2 regions of the Streptomyces formicae genome follow, and region 2 is predicted to be linked to the other one. Evidence: riboswitches for the same ligand, from Rfam matches in the RefSeq annotation. Region 2 holds a riboswitch; the other holds the start of a gene.
What was found. A riboswitch is a leader RNA that binds a small molecule or an ion and turns the genes downstream of it on or off. The one in region 2 is predicted to bind cobalamin.
Positions count from the first base shown of each region.

Region 1: linked by a shared signal. The riboswitch ahead of KY5_RS15410 (ABC transporter substrate-binding protein) and the one ahead of metE (5-methyltetrahydropteroyltriglutamate--homocysteine S-methyltransferase) in region 2 are both predicted to bind cobalamin.

Region 1 covers NZ_CP022685.1:3,584,133-3,588,819, forward strand. The annotation lists gene KY5_RS15400 (ABC transporter ATP-binding protein) at 1-157, opposite strand, end outside; gene KY5_RS15405 (FecCD family ABC transporter permease) at 175-1,185, opposite strand; gene KY5_RS15410 (ABC transporter substrate-binding protein) at 1,299-2,270, opposite strand; cobalamin riboswitch at 2,314-2,466, opposite strand; gene KY5_RS15415 (Mov34/MPN/PAD-1 family protein) at 2,439-2,861, opposite strand; gene KY5_RS15420 (amino acid permease) at 2,946-4,412, opposite strand.
Region 2 covers NZ_CP022685.1:8,949,404-8,954,090, reverse strand. The annotation lists gene KY5_RS38530 (CoA-acylating methylmalonate-semialdehyde dehydrogenase) at 1-922, opposite strand, end outside; cobalamin riboswitch at 1,195-1,397, opposite strand; gene KY5_RS38525 (DUF6817 domain-containing protein) at 1,395-2,003, opposite strand; cobalamin riboswitch at 2,265-2,480, shown strand; gene metE (5-methyltetrahydropteroyltriglutamate--homocysteine S-methyltransferase) at 2,640-4,687, shown strand, end outside.

The sequences.
Region 1 (4,687 bases), 5.4 Mb from region 2:
GGGTGCCGTACACACAGCGCAGCAGCGTCGTCTTGCCGCTGCCGTTGGGGCCGACGACGCCGACGGTCTCGCCGGGGGCCGCGGTGAGGTCGACGCCGTCCACCAGGCGCCTGCCGTCGATCTCGTACGAGATCCCCTCGGTGCGCAGTTCCCCCACGGGAGCGTTCTGGTCGGTCATGCCGGGACTCCTTCGGTGCGCCGCCGCAGCAGCCAGAGGAAGAACGGGCCTCCGGTCAGCGCGGTGAGCACGCCGACGGGGATGTCCTGCGGCGCGGCGACGGTGCGCGCGGCGAGGTCGGCGACGACCAGGAAGACCGCGCCCAGCAGCGCCACCACGGGGAGCAGCGGGCGGTGCGCGGCGCCGACGAGCATGCGGGCGGCGTGCGGCACCATCAGGCCGACGAATCCGATGGCCCCGCTGTACGCGACCAGGACGCCGGTCAGGAGGGAGGCGAAGACGAAGACCGCGGCGCGGAAGCGTGCCGTGTCCAGGCCGAGGACGGTGGCGCCCTCCTCGCCGACGAGCAGCAGGTCGAGGGGGCGGGCGAGCGCCATGAGCAGGGCCGTGCCGACGACCAGGGCGCAGCAGGGCAGGGCGAGCATGTCCCAGCGGGCGCTGCCGAGGCCGCCGAGCGTCCAGTACAGGACTTCCTTGAGGTGGTCCGCGCTGTCCGCGGTGACCAGGATGAGGCTGGTCAGGGCGGTCAGGATGTACGAGACGGCGACGCCCGCGAGGATCAGGCGCCCGGTCGCGAAGCCGCCGCCGCTCCTGGCAAGGGAGTAGACGAGGACCAGTGAGACCAGCGCGCCCGCGAAGGCGGCGGCGGGGATCGTGACGGTGGTCGCGAGGGCCGAGCCGACGCCGAAGGTGCCGCCGAGCACGATGGCGCCGACCGCGCCGACGGAGGCGCCCGAGGAGACGCCGAGCAGGAACGGGTCGGCGAGGGGGTTGCGGACGAGGGCCTGGAGGACGGTGCCGATGACGGCGAGTCCCGCGCCGACGGCTGCGCCGAGCAGGACCCTGGGGAGTCTCACGTCCAGCACGATGGTTCTGAAGGGGGAGGGGTCCGCGCGGCCCGTGAGGATCTCCATGACGTCCCCTGGCGGGATGCGGACGGAGCCCAGGGCGAGCCCGGCGATGATCGCTGCCGCGAGGGCTGTCGCAAGGACTGCGCAGATCAACAGGTGCTGTCCCCGGGACCTGCGTCTATCGCCCTTCGGGCTCGTCCTCAAACGCCGGACGGGCTGGAAGATCCGCCCCGCGGGCTGCGTCACCCGAGGCTGGGTCTGCTGGTCGCTCACAGCTGCGCCGCCAGCTTCTCCACCGCCTTGGGTGCTCGTACTCCCGTGACCATGTCCGAGAGCGGCAGGACCGCGAAGCTCTTGTTCTTGATGGCGGGGACGTCCGCGAGGGCCGGGTCGTCGAGGAGGCGCTTCTTCTTCTGGGCGACCGTCGTCGCGCCGTAGTCGAGGATCACGATGGTCTCGGGGTGGCGGTCCACGACCGTCTCCCAGGAGGCGTCGGCGAAGGACTTGTCGACGTCGGCGACGATGTTGCGGCCGCCCGCCCGCTCGATGATGTCGTTGCCGATGCCCCGGCCGCCGACCGTGAACGCCGTCTTGTCGCCGCTGTCGTAGACGAAGACGGAACGGGGCTTCTTGCCCTTCAGCTTCTTGGTCGTGGCAGCCAGTTCGCGCTCGGCGCCGCCGACCCACTTGTCGGCGCGGTCGCGCACCCCGAAGGTGGCGCCGACCTCGCGGACCTCGCGGAAGACGTCGTTCATGGTGACGGGGCGCTTCGCGCAGCCCTCGACGTTCAGGCGGCTCTCGATGCCCGACTTGGCGAGCGCGGAGCGGCTGCGGCCGTCGCTGGAGAGGAAGGCGCTCGCGTAACCGCCGTACACGAAGTCGGGGTTGGCGGCGAGCAGCTTCTCGTAGGAGGGGTACTCCTTGGCGACGACGGGGAGGGCGTCGTACGCCTTCGCGTACTTCGGCAGGACCTTGTCGTCGAGGTAGGCCGTGCCCGCCATGCGGTCCTCGAGGCCGAGTTCCAGCATCACCTCGGTGGCGTGCTGGTTCATGGTGACGGCGCGCTTCGGCGGTGCGTCGTACGTCGTCCTCACACCGCAGTTGGTGACGGTGTACGGGAATCCGGCGGCCTTGGCGGCGGGCTTCGTGTCACCGTCGGAGTCCGAGGAGGAGCATGCGGCGAGCGGGACGAGCAGGGTGGCCGCGGCGAGCGCGCGTATGCCGGTGTGACGGCGGGACATGGCTGAGCTGCCTCCTCCAGGGGATTTCCGCGTCCCCTGCGTAGCGTGGAGGAAGGCGGCAGGTCAGTTCCTGACTCCCCCGCCCCCGGTGCGGGGTGGGGTCACAGTGGCGGGACCGTGCCGGGTTCGCACCGGCTTCCTGGCTCCTGCCGCCCTCATGAGTAAAGCTCAGTATGCCTGTACGACCTTTACCTCTTCCTCGGTGACCTCGCCCTCCACGATCCGGTACGAGCGGAACTGGAAGGGGCCCGCGTCGTCGGTGTCGGCCGTGGAGACCAGGACGTAGTGCGCGCCGGGCTCGTTGGCGTAGGTGATGTCGGTGCGCGAGGGGTAGGCCTCGGTCGCGGTGTGCGAGTGGTAGACGATCACCGGCTCCTCGTCGCGGTCGTCCATCTCGCGGTAGAGCTTGAGCAGGTCGGTCGAGTCGAACTCGTAGAACGTGGGCGAGCGGGCCGCGTTCAGCATCGGGATGAAGCGCTCGGGGCGGCCGGTGCCTTCCGGGCCCGCGACCACACCGCAGGCCTCGTCGGGGTGGTCCTGGCGCGCGTGCGCGACGATCTGGTCGTGGAGGGCCTGGGTGATGGTCAGCATGGCAGCCAGGATAAGCAGAGGGGCCGGTCCGTACCGAGGAGTGGTACGAACCGGCCCACATGCTGGGATCCAGCGGTTGCCGCGCTACTTCACCGCGTCCTGCGACTCGGCCTTGCCGCCGGACGCCTGCGGGTTCCCGCGCTGCATGACCAGGTAGCCGACGCCCAGGATCAGGGCCCAGACGGGAGCCGCGTAGAGCGAGATGCGCGCGTCCTTGTCGATGCCCATCATCACGATCACCATGCCGATGAAGGCGAGGGCGAACCAGCTCGTGTACGGGGCGCCGGGCGCCCGGAAGGTGGACTGCGGCAGCTCGCCGCGGTCGGCCTTGCGGCGGTACTTGATCTGGCAGACCAGGATCATGATCCAGGCCCACATGCCGGAGATGGTCGCGAAGGAGACGACGTAGTTGAACGCCTCGCCCGGCCACTGGTAGTTGATCCAGACGCCGACCAGCATCAGCGCGGCGGAGAAGGTCGTGCCGACGAGCGGCAGGCCGTTCTTCGTGAGCTTGGTGAAGAACTTCGGGCCCTGGCCGTTCATCGCCAGGTCGCGCAGCATGCGGCCGGTGGAGTACATGCCGGAGTTGCAGGAGGAGAGCGCGGCCGTCAGGACGACGAAGTTGACGATCGCCGCGCCGATGCCGAGGCCCATCTTGTCGAAGGCGGCGACGAACGGCGAGACGCCCGGCACGAACTCCGTCCACGGGACGACCGAGAGGATCATGATGAGCGCGCCGACGTAGAAGACGGCGATGCGCCACGGCACGGTGTTGATGGCCTTGGGCAGGACGGTCTTCGGGTCCTTGGACTCGCCCGCGGTGACGCCGACGAGCTCGACGGCGAGGAAGGCGAACATCACGATCTGCAGCGTCATCAGCGTGGAGCCGATGCCGTTGGGGAAGAAGCCGCCCTGGTCCCACAGGTGGGTGACGGAGGCGGTGTCACCGGCGTCGGAGAAGCCGATGGTGAGGATGCCGACGCAGATCAGGATCATGCCGATGATCGCGGTGACCTTGACCATCGAGAACCAGAACTCGAGCTCGCCGAAGAGCTTCACGGAGATCAGGTTGGCGCCGTAGAGGATGACCGTGAAGATCAGCGCGTATCCCCATTGCGGAATGGAGTCATGTGTCCAGTACTGCATGTACTGGGCGGCCGCCGTGACTTCCGTGATGCCGGTGACGACCCAGAAGAGCCAGTACGTCCAGCCGGTCACGTACCCGAAGAACGGGCCGATGAATTCACGCGCGTACTCCGAGAAGGAGCCCGAAACGGCGCGGTACATGAGGAGCTCGCCGAGCGCCCGCATGATGAAGAAGATGACGAGGCCCGCGATGGCGTACGCCAGGATGAGGCTGGGCCCGGCCTTGTGAATGGCCTTGCCCGCGCCGAGGAACAGGCCGGTGCCGATGGCACCGCCGATCGCGATCATCTGGATCTGCCGGGCCCCGAGCCCGCGCTGGTAACCCTCGCCCTCGCCGGACTGCCCGGCGGCGGACTGCCCGGCCTCATTGCCGTCGTGATGCTCTTCGACCTGCACTGAGGTCATGGTGACGCCTTTCTCCATGCTGATCCGCGCCCGCACATCTGCGTTGTGGCTGCGGATCAGGTCCTGATCCCCCCGGATATGGAATGGAGTGCTACCGGCGGTCTGCCGGCTGGAGCGCCCCCGGCGACATGGGTGGCGTCGCCGAGTGGTCGTGAAGATTTATCACGGCGGCAACAGTGACGCTTTGAGCCACATGTGGCTCACGTCACTGGAAGAAGCGGACAAAGTTCTCTTGCGCCGCCATAAAAGGGCACTGGCTTGACGGGATCGTTATC
Region 2 (4,687 bases):
CGACGCGTTCCTTGAGCGCGGCGACGAGCCGGTCCGCCGTCTCCTCCCCGACGGGCACGGCCACCGAGATCGCCATGCAGCGCTCGCCCGCGGAGCCGTATCCGGCGCCGATGAGGGCGTCGACGACCTGGTCGAGGTCGGCGTCCGGCATCACGATCAGGTGGTTCTTGGCGCCGCCGAAGCACTGGGCGCGCTTGCCCTGGGCGGCGGCGGTGGCGTAGATGTGCGCGGCGATCGGCGTGGAGCCGACGAAGCCGAGCGCGCCGACGCGCGAGTCCGTCAGGAGGGTGTCGACCGCTTCCTTGCCGCCGTTGACGACGTTCAGCACGCCGGGCGGCAGCCCCGCTTCCAGGAAGAGTTCCGCCAGGCGCAGGGGTACGGAGGGGTCGCGCTCGGAGGGCTTCAGGAGGAACGCGTTGCCGCAGGCGAGGGCGGGCGCGGCCTGCCACAGCGGGATCATGGCGGGGAAGTTGAACGGGGTGATCCCGGCGACCACTCCGATCGGGGAGCGCAGCGAGTGCACGTCGATGCCGGTGCCCGCGTTGTCCGTGAACTCGCCCTTGAGCAGGTGCGGGATCCCGGCGGCGAACTCGACGACTTCCAGGCCGCGTTGGATGTCGCCGTGCGCGTCGGCGACGGTCTTGCCGTGCTCGGAGGAGAGCAGTCGCGCCAGGGACTCGCGTTCCTGGTCGACGAGTTGGAGGAAGCGCAGCAGGACGCGGGCCCTGCGCTGCGGGTTCCACTCGCCCCACTGGCGCTGGGCGGTGGCGGCGTCGGCGATCGCCGCCTCGGTGTCGGCTCGGCCCGCGAGGGGCACACGGGCCTGTACGGAACCGGTGTTGGGGTCGTACACGTCGCCGAAGAGGCCCGACGTGCCGACGGTGTGCTTGCCGCCGATGAAATGGGTGAGTTCACGGACCACGATGAGCCTGCTCTCGTCAGGTGGGGATCCGGGGATGGCGCGGCGCACCGGCGAACGGCACCCGGTGGGGTGCGCTCGGATCGGGGCCGCGGGACGCGAGGGCCGAAGAGCCCACGGGGCAACGCGAGTTGACGTACGCCGCCGGACGAGCCGGGGTCAGGGCCCACGTCGTCGGTGCGCTAGAAGTCGGCGTACACCGTCGGTCGCTCCGCCGGATCACCTGGGTCGTGGGTACGGACCGGTGCCATGCGTGTCTGCTCCATCCTCGTGGACAACACGGAACACCCCGCGGCCGGTATCCTGACTCCCGGATCAGCGCGCGCTCCCCCGCCTTCCCGACGGACGCGACGTCCTTCGGTGGCGCGTTGTGTTGCGAGAACGCACTCCCCGGTCACAGTGGCGGGACCGCGCCGGATTCACACCGGCTTCCCTGACACCGCGGGCCTTGCCGAGGACCATATAGTTGGACGTCCTAGTAAGTCCACCCCGGCAGGATCGCGCAGGCTTCCCACGCCGCGGGCGTCAGCAGGGGGCGCAGCCCGGTGAACAGCTCCAGGAGGCCGGGGCCGTGGTGGGCGCGGAACTCGCTGTCGACGCTCGCGATGTCGAGCTCGTTGGCCACCGTGAGCTCGGCGAAATCCGCCTGCCGACGGCGCGTCGGCGCGAAGGCGCGACCGGTGAACCGGTCGCGGAAGAGCCCGTCTCCGCCCCGCCCGGTGAGCGCCGGATAGCCGGTCTTCCGGTCGCAGCTCGCGTAGAGGTACACGAGGGACTCGGCCTCGGGGCCGATGACGGCGCGGGCGCGCTCACGCCGGTCGAGCGGCAGCAAAACGGGGGCGAAGCCGTCGGTGCCGTACAGCACGTGACAGAGCCCGGCACGGCGCAGCGCGGGGCGCGCGTCCCAGTCGGCGAGCCGCTGCCGTACGCGGTCGAGATGGGCCAGGAGGGTGCCGCCGGGGTGGTGGATGGCTCCGGCGCCGAGGTCGTACAGGAACTGCCGGGCGGCGCGGTCCGGGTGGGGCTCGGGCTCGGATTGGGACTCGGGCTCGGGTTGGGGCTCGGGCCCGGGTTCTGCGGCCATGGTCACGGACAGCGACTCCTTCCGGCCGACGGGAGGCCGTTTCCAGCCGAACACGACAGCGAGGGGGTCGACACCCGGCCGGGCCCCGACACCGTCCGGATCGGTGGCGGGGCCCGGCCGGGTTGCCGCCCTGGGCCCGAAACGATCGTCCCGCTTCCCCAACAGCCAAGTCAATCCTCGGGTTTCCTCACCGAGACCCAAGCTCTGGCTTGGGGCCATCCGGGAGGTGACCGGTGCTGCCCAAGACGGCCCGCACCCTCTAAGGTGGCCCGTGCAGCTGGTTCGCCCTGTCCGCCAGACAGGCGCGTCGCAAGAGGGAACCCGGTGGGAATCCGGGACTGCCCCGCAGCGGTGAGTGGGAACGACCGCCGTCATACGCACTGGATCCGCCGGATCCGGGAAGCGACGGCCAGTAGGAATCCGCCTCGGCGGATGTGCCCGCGAGTCCGAAGACCTGCCCGTTGCCCGCACGTGACCGATCGCGTGCGGAATCCCGGTGACCTCGTGGGCGGGTCGGCGTGCATACCGTTCGAGACCGCGCCATCGGCGCGTGTCGGCTCCGGACGGTCCGTCATCCCTTCGCGTCCGCGTCCCGTTGCCGGGATGTTCAGGAGTCATCTCGCGAAGGAGATTTCCGTGACAGCGAAGTCCGCAGCCGCGGCGGCACGGGCCACCGTGTACGGCTACCCCCGTCAGGGTGCGAACCGTGAACTGAAGAAGGCCGTCGAGGGCTACTGGAAGGGCCGCGTCACCGCGGACGCCCTCCGGGAGACCGCGGCGGAGCTGCGCCGCACCACCTGGCGGCAGTTGGCGGAGTCCGGCGTCCACGAGGTGCCGACCGGCGACTTCTCGTACTACGACCACGTCCTGGACACCAGCGTGATGGTCGGCGCCGTCCCCGCCAGGCACCGCGCGTCCTTCGAAGCCGACGCCCTGGACGGGTACTTCGCGATGGCTCGCGGCACCCAGGACGTGGCGCCGCTCGAGATGACCAAGTGGTTCGACACCAATTACCACTATCTGGTGCCGGAGTTGGGGCCGGACACCGTGTTCGCCACCGACTCGGCCAAGCAGGTCGCCGAGTTCAAGGAGGCGCTCGCGCTCGGCCTCTCGGCCCGCCCGGTCCTCGTCGGCCCCGTCACCTACCTGCTGCTGGCCAAGCCCGCCCCGGGGGTCGCCGCCGACTTCGAGCCGCTGACGCTCCTGGACCGGCTGCTTCCCGTGTACGCGGAGGTGCTCGCCGATCTGCGCGCGGCCGGCGCCCCATGGGTGCAGCTCGACGAGCCCGCCCTGGTGCAGGACCGCACCCCGGCCGAGCTCAACGCCGCCACCCGCGCCTATCGCGAGCTCGGCGCCCTCGCCGACCGGCCCAAGCTCCTGGTCGCCTCCTACTTCGACCGGCTCGGCGACGCCCTGCCCGTCCTGGCCAAGGCCCCCGTCGACGGTCTGGCACTGGACTTCACCGACGCCGCGGCCGCCAACCTGGACGACCTCGCCGCCGCGGGCGGGCTGCCCGGCAAGCGCCTGGTGGCCGGTGTGGTCAACGGCCGCAACATCTGGATCAACGACCTGGAGAAGTCCCTGGCCACCCTCGGCACCCTGCTCGGCCTCGCCGACCGGGTCGACGTGGCCGCCTCCTGCTCGCTCCTGCACGTCCCGATCGACGCCGCCGCCGAGCGCGACATCGACCCGCAGATCCTGCGGTGGCTCGCCTTCGCCCGGCAGAAGACCACCGAGATCGTCGCCCTGGCCAAGGGCCTGTCCCAGGGCACCGACACCATCGCCGCCGACCTCGCCGCCAACCGGGCCGACCTGGCCTCGCGCGCCGGATCGGCGATCACCCACGACCCGGCCGTGCGGGCCCGTGCCGCCGCCGTCACCGACGCCGACGGACGCCGCTCCCAGCCGTACGCCGAACGGGTCGCGGCCCAGCGTGCGCACCTCGGACTGCCGCTGCTGCCCACCACCACGATCGGCTCGTTCCCTCAGACCACCGCGTTGCGCACCGCCCGCGCCGACCTGCGCGCCGGACGCCTCGACACGCCGGGCTACGAGGAACGCATCAGGAACGAGATCCGCGAGGTCATCTCCTTCCAGGAGAAGACCGGGATCGACGTCCTGGTGCACGGCGAGCCCGAACGCAACGACATGGTGCAGTACTTCGCCGAACAGCTCACCGGCTACCTCGCCACGCAGCACGGCTGGGTCCAGTCGTACGGCACCCGCTATGTGCGCCCGCCGGTCCTCGCGGGCGACATCTCCCGGCCCGAGCCGATGACGGTGCGCTGGACGTCCTACGCCAACTCCCTCACCGACCGTCCCGTCAAGGGCATGCTCACCGGGCCCGTCACCATGCTCGCCTGGTCCTTCGTCCGAGACGACCAGCCGCTCGGCGACACCGCGCGCCAGGTCGCCCTGGCCCTGCGCGACGAGGTCAATGACCTGGAGGCGGCGGGCACTTCGGTCATCCAGGTCGACGAGCCCGCGCTGCGCGAGACCCTGCCGCTGCGCGCCGCCGACCGCGCCGCCTACCTGTACTGGGCCACGGAGTCGTTCCGGCTCACCACCAGCGGCGTCCGGCCCGACACCCAGATCCACACGCACATGTGCTACGCCGAGTTCGGTGACATCGTGCAGGCCATCGACGACCTCGACGCGGACGTCATCAGCCTGGAGGCCGCCCG